One region of the Blautia sp. HA8986 genome, then DNA from elsewhere that is predicted to be linked to it. Evidence: riboswitches for the same ligand, from Rfam matches in the RefSeq annotation. Region 1 holds a riboswitch; the other holds the start of a gene.
The links. Region 1 has a riboswitch for ZMP and ZTP ahead of AC04Q4_RS06775 (IMP cyclohydrolase). Riboswitches for the same ligand answer to the same signal wherever they lie in the genome.
Positions count from the first base shown of each region.

Region 2: it holds a riboswitch for ZMP and ZTP, as region 1 does, so the genes downstream of both, AC04Q4_RS16530 (formate--tetrahydrofolate ligase) here and AC04Q4_RS06775 (IMP cyclohydrolase) in region 1, are expected to answer to the same signal.

Region 1 covers NZ_JBWLUQ010000001.1:1,444,666-1,449,740, reverse strand. The annotation lists gene groL (chaperonin GroEL) at 1-285, shown strand, start outside; gene AC04Q4_RS06790 (DUF6106 family protein) at 401-904, shown strand; gene guaB (IMP dehydrogenase) at 972-2,426, shown strand; gene AC04Q4_RS06780 (peptidoglycan recognition protein family protein) at 2,419-3,279, shown strand; ZMP/ZTP riboswitch at 3,346-3,428, shown strand; gene AC04Q4_RS06775 (IMP cyclohydrolase) at 3,516-4,229, shown strand; gene AC04Q4_RS06770 (phosphoribosylaminoimidazolecarboxamide formyltransferase) at 4,291-5,075, shown strand, end outside.
Region 2 covers NZ_JBWLUQ010000003.1:386,082-391,156, forward strand. The annotation lists gene AC04Q4_RS16505 (ATP-binding protein) at 1-40, opposite strand, end outside; gene AC04Q4_RS16510 (response regulator) at 37-714, opposite strand; gene AC04Q4_RS16515 (redoxin domain-containing protein) at 920-2,068, shown strand; gene AC04Q4_RS16520 (CD1871A family CXXC motif-containing protein) at 2,096-2,248, shown strand; gene AC04Q4_RS16525 (4Fe-4S binding protein) at 2,256-3,110, shown strand; ZMP/ZTP riboswitch at 3,290-3,371, shown strand; gene AC04Q4_RS16530 (formate--tetrahydrofolate ligase) at 3,445-5,075, shown strand, end outside.

The sequences.
Region 1 (5,075 bases):
CTTGAGGCTCCGCTGTTCCATATCGCTGCAAATGCAGGACTGGAAGGCGCTGTTATCATCAACAAAGTAAGAGAGTCTGAGGTTGGTACAGGTTTCGATGCCCTGAATGAAAAATATGTAAACATGGTTGAGAACGGAATCCTTGATCCGGCCAAAGTTACAAGAAGTGCTCTTCAGAACGCAACAAGCGTTGCATCTACACTCCTTACAACAGAGGCTGTAGTTTCCACGATCAAAGAAGATACTCCTGCTCCGGCAGCAAACCCGGGAATGGGAATGATGTAATAATCAGCTAAGCAGGTGAAAATATTCACAAAATAAGAGGGCCTGCGTCATGGACGCGGCTCTCTTTTTATGTTATAATTTAAAAAAATCAGTAAATTACGAAAGGAAGAAGCAAATGAGTGACTTATATTCAGAACTTCTGGTAAAGAAGAAACAGACAGGGAAGGATCTTGTTGTAAAGTATGGCCTCATAGCCCTGACTGTGATCATGGTCCTTGGGGGGCTTATTCTCAATGGTCTTCTTCTGGTTCCGGCTATCGCTCTTGGCGTTGCATGCTATTTTGTGATACCGAAAACAGATCTGGAATACGAGTATCTGTTTGTTAACGGTGAACTGGATATCGATATGATCATGTCAAAGTCCAAGAGAAAAAGAGTGAAATCTCTCCAGCTTGCGGAAGCAGATATTGTAGCTCCTCTTAATTCCCACAGAATGGACTATTACAATGGTAATCAGAAGATGAAAACAATGGATTTTTCTTCCGGCATTGAGGATCATAAACGCTATGCAATGATTACCAGAGATGGCGGTGAAACCTGTAAAGTGATCCTGGAACTGGATGATGCCCTTGCAAACACCATGAAAAATTCTGCACCAAGTAAAGTTTTTTTGGATTGACATGAAACTTGTTTTTTGTTACACTAGTTCACAAATTTAAAATATCTTACAAAAGGGAGGAAATGCAATGGGTACTATTATTGGTGATGGCATTACGTTTGATGACGTCCTGCTGGTTCCGGCTTATTCTAAAGTAATTCCGAATCAGGTAGATGTTTCAACGTATTTAACCAAGAAAGTAAAGCTGAATATCCCCATGATGAGTGCGGGTATGGACACAGTTACAGAGCACAGAATGGCTATCGCCATGGCTAGACAGGGTGGTATCGGTATCATTCATAAGAACATGTCCATCGAGGCACAGGCAGAAGAGGTTGATAAGGTTAAACGTTCTGAGAACGGTGTTATTACAGATCCATTTTATCTTTCAGCAGAACATACACTGAAAGATGCCAATGATCTGATGGCGAAATACCGTATTTCCGGTGTTCCGATCACAGAAGGCAGAAAGCTTGTAGGCATCATCACAAACCGTGATCTTAAGTTTGAGACAGACTTCAGCAGAAAGATCAAGGAGTGCATGACTTCTGAGGGACTGATCACAGCCAAGGAAGGAATCACACTTGAGGATGCCAAGAAGATTCTCGCGAAATCTCGTAAGGAGAAATTACCCATTGTAGATGATGACTTTAATTTAAAGGGACTCATTACCATCAAGGATATCGAGAAACAGATTAAATATCCTCTGGCAGCTAAGGATGCACAGGGACGTCTTCTCTGTGGCGCAGCAGTTGGTATCACAGCTAATGTACTTGCACGTGTGGATGCACTTGTTAAGGCTAACGTGGATGTTATCGTTATCGATTCCGCACATGGTCATTCCGAGAATATCTTAAAAGCAGTCCGCGAGATCAAGGCTGCATATCCGGAACTTCAGGTTATTGCAGGTAATGTTGCAACAGGTGCAGCTACCAAGGCTCTGATCGAGGCTGGTGTAGACGCAGTTAAGGTTGGTATCGGACCTGGATCTATCTGTACAACACGTGTTGTTGCAGGTATCGGTGTTCCACAGGTAACAGCAGTTATGGATTGCTATGAAGTTGCAGACCGTTACGGAATTCCGATCATCGCAGATGGCGGTATCAAGTATTCCGGAGATATTACCAAGGCTATTGCAGCTGGCGCCAATGTCTGCATGATGGGAAGTATGTTCGCAGGATGCGATGAGAGTCCGGGAACATTCGAACTCTATCAGGGAAGAAAATATAAAGTATATCGTGGAATGGGATCTATTGCCGCTATGGAGAACGGCAGCAAGGATCGTTATTTCCAGGAAAATGCCAAGAAGCTTGTTCCGGAAGGTGTTGAGGGACGAGTTGCATATAAGGGACATGTTGAGGATACTGTATTCCAGCTGATCGGCGGTTTAAGATCCGGTATGGGCTACTGCGGAGCAGAGAATATTGAGAAGCTTAAGACAACAGGCAGATTCATCAAGATTTCCGCTGCATCCCTTAAGGAGTCACATCCACATGATATCCACATCACAAAAGAGGCTCCAAACTACAGTGTAGATGAATAATAAAGGAAAAGCAGGCAAGACAGTTAAGAAGTCACCCAGGCCGTCCCATAATGGACGGCCTGTTTCCGTAAAGGGAACTTCTTCAGGAAAAAATATTTCTGGAATATCGGACAGAGCTGGCAGAAGAAAAAAATCTTCCCGAAAAAAGAAACCGCAGAATATTTTAAAACATATTGTGCTGGCAGTGGTAATTGTGATCGTTGTACTGGCTGTGTGTGCCCTTGGATATGGATTTTTTGAGATGAGGATAGAGCAGAGCGGACTTGAAATAGATCAACAGAGCTGGTCACAGCAAAGCAGTGAGGGCGGTGGGCAGGAACAATGGCAGGCAGAAGGTGCTCCGTATATTGATGTGGAACTTCTTACGCCAAATTCTTATTCCAGGCCTCAGATTCCTATTGAACAGGTGAATTATATAGCGATTCACTATACAGCGAATCCAGGTTCAACAGCTATATCCAACCGGAATTATTTTGAGAATCTTGCCACAACGCAGGATAATAAAGTCAGCAGTCATTTTGTGGTAGGACTGGATGGGGAAGTGGTGCAGTGTATTCCTACTTCAGAAATGTCCTATGCTACTAATGCCAGAAATGTGGATACCATATCCATTGAATGCTGCCATCCGGATGAGACGGGACAGTTTAATGATGCAACATATAGTTCGGCAGTGAAGCTGACGGCGTGGCTCTGTACCCGTTTTGGGCTGGATACGGATCAGGTGATTCGGCATTACGATGTTACAGGAAAAGACTGTCCCAAATATTATGTGGAAAACCCGGATGCATGGTTCCGGATGAAGTCTGACATTGCAGCACAGATCCAGACGGATTATGAATTGCAGGGAAAATAAAAAAATTGAAAACAATTTCAGAAAATTAGGACTTGAAAATTCAGAAGAAGTATTGTAGTATAACAACAGAAGCTGCATGACTGGCGGAGAGTAGGATTACCTACAGGGAGTGCAGTGTATTTAAGAAGCCGACCGCCTGGGCAGCCTGTTAATGGGGTGTCCAGGCGGTTTTTTGTTACCTGCTGATACCTGGAATGATCCCCGGGCCGTATATTAGATAAGGAGGACTGTGAAAAATGACTACATTTTCACTTGAAAAAGAACTGAAAGAAAATTCCTACCCAGGAAGAGGAATCGTGATCGGACGTTCCGCAGACGGAAAGCATGCTGTTACTGCATATTTTATCATGGGAAGAAGCGAGAACAGCAGAAATCGTATTTTTGTTGAGGATGGAGAGGGAATCCGCACACAGGCATTTGATCCGTCCAAGCTTACAGACCCGAGCCTTATCATCTACGCACCGGTACGTGTCCTTGGAAACAAGACGATCGTAACAAACGGCGACCAGACAGATACCATTTATGAGGGAATGGACAGACAGCTTACTTTTGAGCAGTCCCTCCGAACCAGAGAATTTGAGCCAGACGCACCGAACTATACACCTCGTATTTCCGGTGTTCTGCACGTAGAGAATGGCAGATTCAACTATGCAATGTCTATTTTAAAGAGCAATAACGGTAATCCGGATTCCTGTCTTCGTTATACATTCGCCTATGAGAATGCAGCTGCAGGACAGGGACGTTTTATCCATACTTATAAATGCGATGGAAATCCACTTCCGAGTTTTGAGGGAGAGCCGAAGCCTGTAGAAATCCCGAATGATATTGATGACTTTACAAACCTTCTCTGGGAGAGCCTGAATCAGGATAATAAAGTTTCTCTCTTTGTTCGTTTCATTGACATTGAAACCGGAAAATATGAGTCAAGGATCGTGAATAAGAATAAATAACAAGCTGAGTATACAGCTGCGATGAAATTATCAGTATCACACAGAACGGAGGATTTTTTTCATGAAAGAATTACAGTTAAAATATGGATGCAACCCGAATCAGAAACCATCTAAGATTTACATGGCAGACGGAAGTGAACTTCCTATCCAGGTACTTTCCGGAAGACCTGGATACATCAATTTCCTGGATGCTTTTAATGGCTGGCAGCTTGTGCGTGATCTTAAGAAAGCAACCGGACTTCCTGCAGCAACTTCTTTCAAGCATGTATCTCCTGCAGGTGCGTCCATCGGACTTCCACTGAATGAGACACTGGCCAAGATTTACTGGGTAGATGATATGGACTGGAAGAATTTTTCACCGCTTGCATGTGCTTATGCAAGAGCGAGAGGTGCAGACCGTATGTCATCCTTCGGTGATTTTATTTCCCTTTCTGATGTATGTGACAAGGATACAGCAATGCTGATCAAGAGAGAGGTTTCTGACGGAGTTATTGCACCGGGATATACAGAGGAAGCGCTTGAGATCCTGAAACAGAAGAAAAAGGGCAACTACAATGTGATCCAGATTGATGAGAATTATGTTCCGGAACCGCTGGAACACAAACAGGTATTTGGTGTTACTTTTGAGCAGGGCCGTCAGGAACTTGCTATTGATGATGAGCTGATCTCCAATATTGTTACGGAGAATAAAGAACTTACCGAGGAAGCTAAAAGAGACCTTAAAGTTTCCCTGATCGTTCTGAAATATACACAGTCCAATTCTGTATGCTTTGTAAAAGACGGACAGGCGATCGGTGTTGGTGCAGGACAGCAGTCCCGTGTTCACTGTACACGTCTTGCCGGTCA
Region 2 (5,075 bases), on a different contig from region 1:
GACGCCATTGAAGAGAAAGCTTTCTAGTTATTTTTTTCATTGCATATCCTCCGTTAAAATGTAACCCTGGCCGATCTTATTCTGTATCGGATCAAAGCCGAGAGCAGTGCGCAGCTTTTTTCGAAGAGAAGAAATGTGGACACGAATGGAATTGCTGAGACTGTTGACGCTTCCGTCCCAGATATGCTCGATCATTTCTTCCGGACTTATGATACGGTTCTGATGAAGAAGGAAATATTCCAGAAGAGAACTTTCCTTTCGGGTCAGAGAAAGGGGGAGTCCATCGATACTGGTCTTTCTTGTACGGGTATCAAAGCTGATACGTCCGCATTGCAGACACACATCCTGCTGGATGAATTTTCTTCGTGTCAGACTTCGGATCCGTGCCTCCAGCTCTTCAAAATGAAAAGGCTTTGTGAGATAGTCATTGGCACCGAGATCAAGCCCTTCAACCTTGTCCTGGATCTGTCCTCTGGCAGAGAGGATCAAAACGGGAGTGGAAGTATCGGATTCCCGAAACTGGCGCAGGATTTCCAGACCATCAACGCCTGGAAGATTCAGATCAAGAAGGATGAGATCATAATTTTCCACCAGACATAATTCCAGTCCTTCATCCCCGTCAAAACATGTGTCCGCTTCATAGCCATCCATGCGAAGTCCCTCCGCAATAGACTGGCAGAGCTGCTTTTCATCTTCAATTATCAATATATGCATAGTAAATCCTCCTAAAAAACAGTTGATTTTGCTTTGTTATCTATAATATCATGTATAGCATAAAATTCCTGTAAATTTTTTTGTTTCTTAACAGAGATTTTATACAGGGGATGATATAGTAAGGCTACAGAGAGCAAGATTTACATATAAAATATACGTCGGTTCCGGATATGGGCCGGTGATATCAGAAGGGAGAATATAAACAATGAAATTCAGAACACAGAAAATAACAGCACTTATGGCAGCAGCGGTATTAGGAATATCTGCATTAGGAAGTGTGCCGGTAACAGCGGCGGAAAGTACGGAAACAGCAGATCCCGGAGCGGCAATGATGATGGATGGAGAGGCAGTTTCATCAGATCTGGTAGCAGGTACATTTAAGCCTTCCGACGTAACCTGCAAGGCACAGGATTCTTATGAATATCCGTTTCTGGGACTGAAGCTTTCACTTTCGAAGGAGCTGTTAAAGCAGATCAAGGACCAGAGCATTGCAATGCTTACCACGGAAGATTTTGAGAATCAGACCAATGCAGTGACATATGCCTATGTAAGCTGGAGCAAAATGACAGAGGAACAGAAAAATGCCGAAATACAGAAGATGGGAACAGGATATGACGACTGGGTGGCAGGTCTGGACAGAATCGGTACAATTGGCGTTTATGACGAAGCTTCACAGAAAAAGCTGGATGAGATCACCGGCTGTACAGAGCATAAAGAGCTTGGAAGCAGCAGTGACGGGAAATACAAATATTATCTGAGCACAAACAAAGATGCAGATGAAAAGCTGACAAAGGAACTGGAAAAGATCAAAACCGATATTACGGAAATGGCACCATATCAGAATATTTCCGTGTTTGACCAGCCACAGGATACCAGCAGCAACCCGGAGGATGTAAAATCTGTAGGAAAATTTGAAACAACAGGAATAGATGGAAAAACATATACAGAAAAAGTATTCAGTGACTATGACCTGACGTTGGTAAATGTTTTTACAACCTGGTGCTCACCATGTGTAAAAGAGATTCCGGAACTTCAGGAGCTCTATAAAGAAATGAAAGATAAAGGCGTCGGAGTAGCAGGCGTAGTGCTTGATACTACAGATGAAAAGGGAAATCAGGACGAGGAGGCTGTAAAGAAAGCAGGCATTCTTCAGGAAAAAACAAAAGCAGAATATCCGTTCCTGACACCGGATACCACTATGATGAACGGTCGTCTGCAGGGGATTTCCGCATTTCCTGAAACATTTTTTGTTGACAAAGATGGAAACATTGTAGGCGATACCTATACAGGAAGCCATACACTGGACGAATGGAAGGAAATTGTGGAAAAAGAGCTTAAAAACGTTTCTAAGTAAAACATGATCATTACGGAGAGTGGAAAAATGATTCGAAAAATAACAGAATCCAGGTGGATCGGACCAGCTCTGGCGTTTTTGGGGATTTTACTGATGATACTGGGAATCTGCAGGGGCGAGGTATCTGTAGTTTTTACAAAAGCGATCAACATCTGTATGGAGTGTATAGGCATTGGATAATAAGAAGATGAAAATAAATGAATGGCCGCGGCATGGGATCCAGGCATTGTGGGCGGCCCTTACAAATAGTCACATATCAGGGTTTATAACTGGCAAGATCTACACCGGAAAACTGAAAAATGTATGTGTTCCGGGGCTGAACTGCTATTCCTGCCCCGGGGCAAGAGGGGCCTGCCCCATTGGGTCTCTTCAGGCTGTGATCGGAAGCTGGAACTTCAAAATGGCATATTATGTAGCTGGATTTCTGATCTTTGTGGGAGCGTTGCTTGGAAGACTGGTGTGTGGATTTCTCTGCCCCTTTGGACTGATCCAGGATCTGTTGAACAAGATTCCTTTTCCAAAGAAGATTCGGACATTTCGGGGAGATAAGCTTCTGCGAAAACTGAAATATGTGATCTTTCTTGTATTTGTGATCATACTTCCTATGTTTGTAGTAGATATCATGGGGCAAGGAGCACCGTATTTCTGCAAGCTGATCTGCCCGGCAGGAACGCTGGAGGGAGGTATCCCTCTGGTGCTGCTGAACAAATCCATGCGAAGTGCAGTAGGCTGGCTGTACATGTGGAAAAATACAATCCTGGTGATCACCATTATCTTATCAATTATGATATACCGGCCATTCTGTAAGTATATCTGCCCGTTGGGAGCTTTTTATTCGGTATTTAATAAAGTTTCCGTTTTTCGTTACAGAGTAGATAAAGAAAAATGTGTTCACTGCGGAAAATGCAGAAATATCTGCCAGATGGAGGTCGATCCGACGGAAAATCCAAACAGTACAGAATGCATCCGATGTGGAAGATGTAAAAAGATATGTCCGACACAGGCGATCCGGTGTGGGTTTGCAGGCAAAAATCAGACCTGATTTACGTTAATTGACGAAAAATAGAATTTTCCTTATAACATTCAGTATCTGATGAATAGTACGGAAAACTGAAATGATTCAGAAAATTAGACTCAGTTCACTTTAAAAGTGAAAAAAATAATTTGATAATTTCTTGACAAGTACTAATAAATATGTTAATATTCAATCATCAAATTAATAAAGTCTTCGGTGACTGACGGAGTTGTGGGATAACCACGAGGGAGCCGGAGATTCGATGAGTCGACCGTCTGGGCAGTATTTGAAAAAATTCAGATACTGCTCTTTTTTATGGGATAAAAGATGCAGACGGTTGCAGCGGAGAAAGGAGAACATTATGGGATTTAAAAGTGACATCGAGATTGCACAGGAGTGCACAATGGAGCCAATTACCAAGATTGCAGAGAAAGCAGGTATTGATGACAAATATCTGGAGCAGTATGGTAAATACAAAGCAAAGATCGACTATAATCTCCTGAAAGAAACAGACAAAAAAGACGGCAAACTGATTCTTGTGACAGCTATCAACCCGACACCGGCCGGGGAAGGAAAAACAACTACAACGGTAGGTCTTGCAGATGGAATGCAGAGACTTGGAAAAAATGTTATGGTAGCTCTTCGTGAGCCATCCCTTGGACCGGTATTCGGTGTCAAAGGTGGTGCGGCAGGCGGCGGCTATGCACAGGTAGTTCCGATGGAGGATATCAACCTTCATTTTACCGGTGATTTTCATGCAATCGGTGCGGCAAACAACCTTCTTGCAGCAATGATCGACAACCATATCTTCCAGGGTAATGAGCTGAATATCGACCCGAGAAAGATCACATGGAGACGTTGCGTGGATATGAACGACCGTCAGCTTCGTAATGTAGTAGACGGACTTGGCGGAAGAACAAACGGTATGCCGCGTGAAGACGGATATGACATCACTGTAGCATCTGAGATCATGGCAGTTCTCTGTCTGGCAAGTGATATCAAAGATCTGAAAGAGAGACTTTCCAGAATCATCATCGGATACACTTATGGCAAGGTTGCTGAGCAGAAACCAGTAACAGCAGGAGACCTTCACGCAGAGGGTGCTATGACAGCACTTTTGAAGGACGCTCTGAAACCAAACCTTGTTCAGACACTGGAGCATGTTCCGGCGATCGTTCACGGCGGACCATTCGCAAACATCGCTCACGGATGTAACTCCGTAACTGCTACAAAGATGGCTATGAAGCTTGCTGATTATGCGATCACAGAGGCTGGCTTCGGTGCAGACCTTGGAGCAGAGAAATTCCTGGATATCAAGTGCCGTATGGCAGGGCTTACACCAAGTGCAGTTGTTATCGTAGCAACCGTACGTGCCCTGAAATACAACGGTGGCGTTGCAAAGGCTGACCTGAACAATGAAAACCTTGAGGCTCTTGAAAAAGGTATCCCGAACCTTCTGAAGCATGTAAGCAATATCAAAAATGTATACAAGCTTCCATGTGTGGTAGCTATTAACGCATTCCCGACCGATACCAAGGCAGAGCTTGATTTTGTGGAAGCAAAATGCAAGGAGCTTGGCGTAAACGTAGCACTTTCCGAGGTATGGGCAAAAGGTGGCGAAGGCGGAATCAAGCTCGCTGAGGAAGTAATCCGTCTTGTTGAAGAGCCGAATGACTTCACATATGCTTATGAACTGGAAGGCTCCATCGAGGATAAGCTGAACCAGATTGTACAGAAGGTTTACGGTGGAAAGAAAGTGGTTCTTACAGCAAATGCCCAGAAGCAGGCGAAACAGCTGGAGGCACTTGGATTTGGCAACTGCCCGATCTGTGTAGCTAAGACCCAGTACAGCTTAACAGATGACCAGACAAAGCTTGGTGCTCCGACAGATTTCGAGGTAACAGTAAGAAATCTTAAGATTTCCGCAGGTGCAGGCTTTATTGTTGCACTGACAGGTGAGATCATGACCATGCCAGGACTCCCGAAAGTACC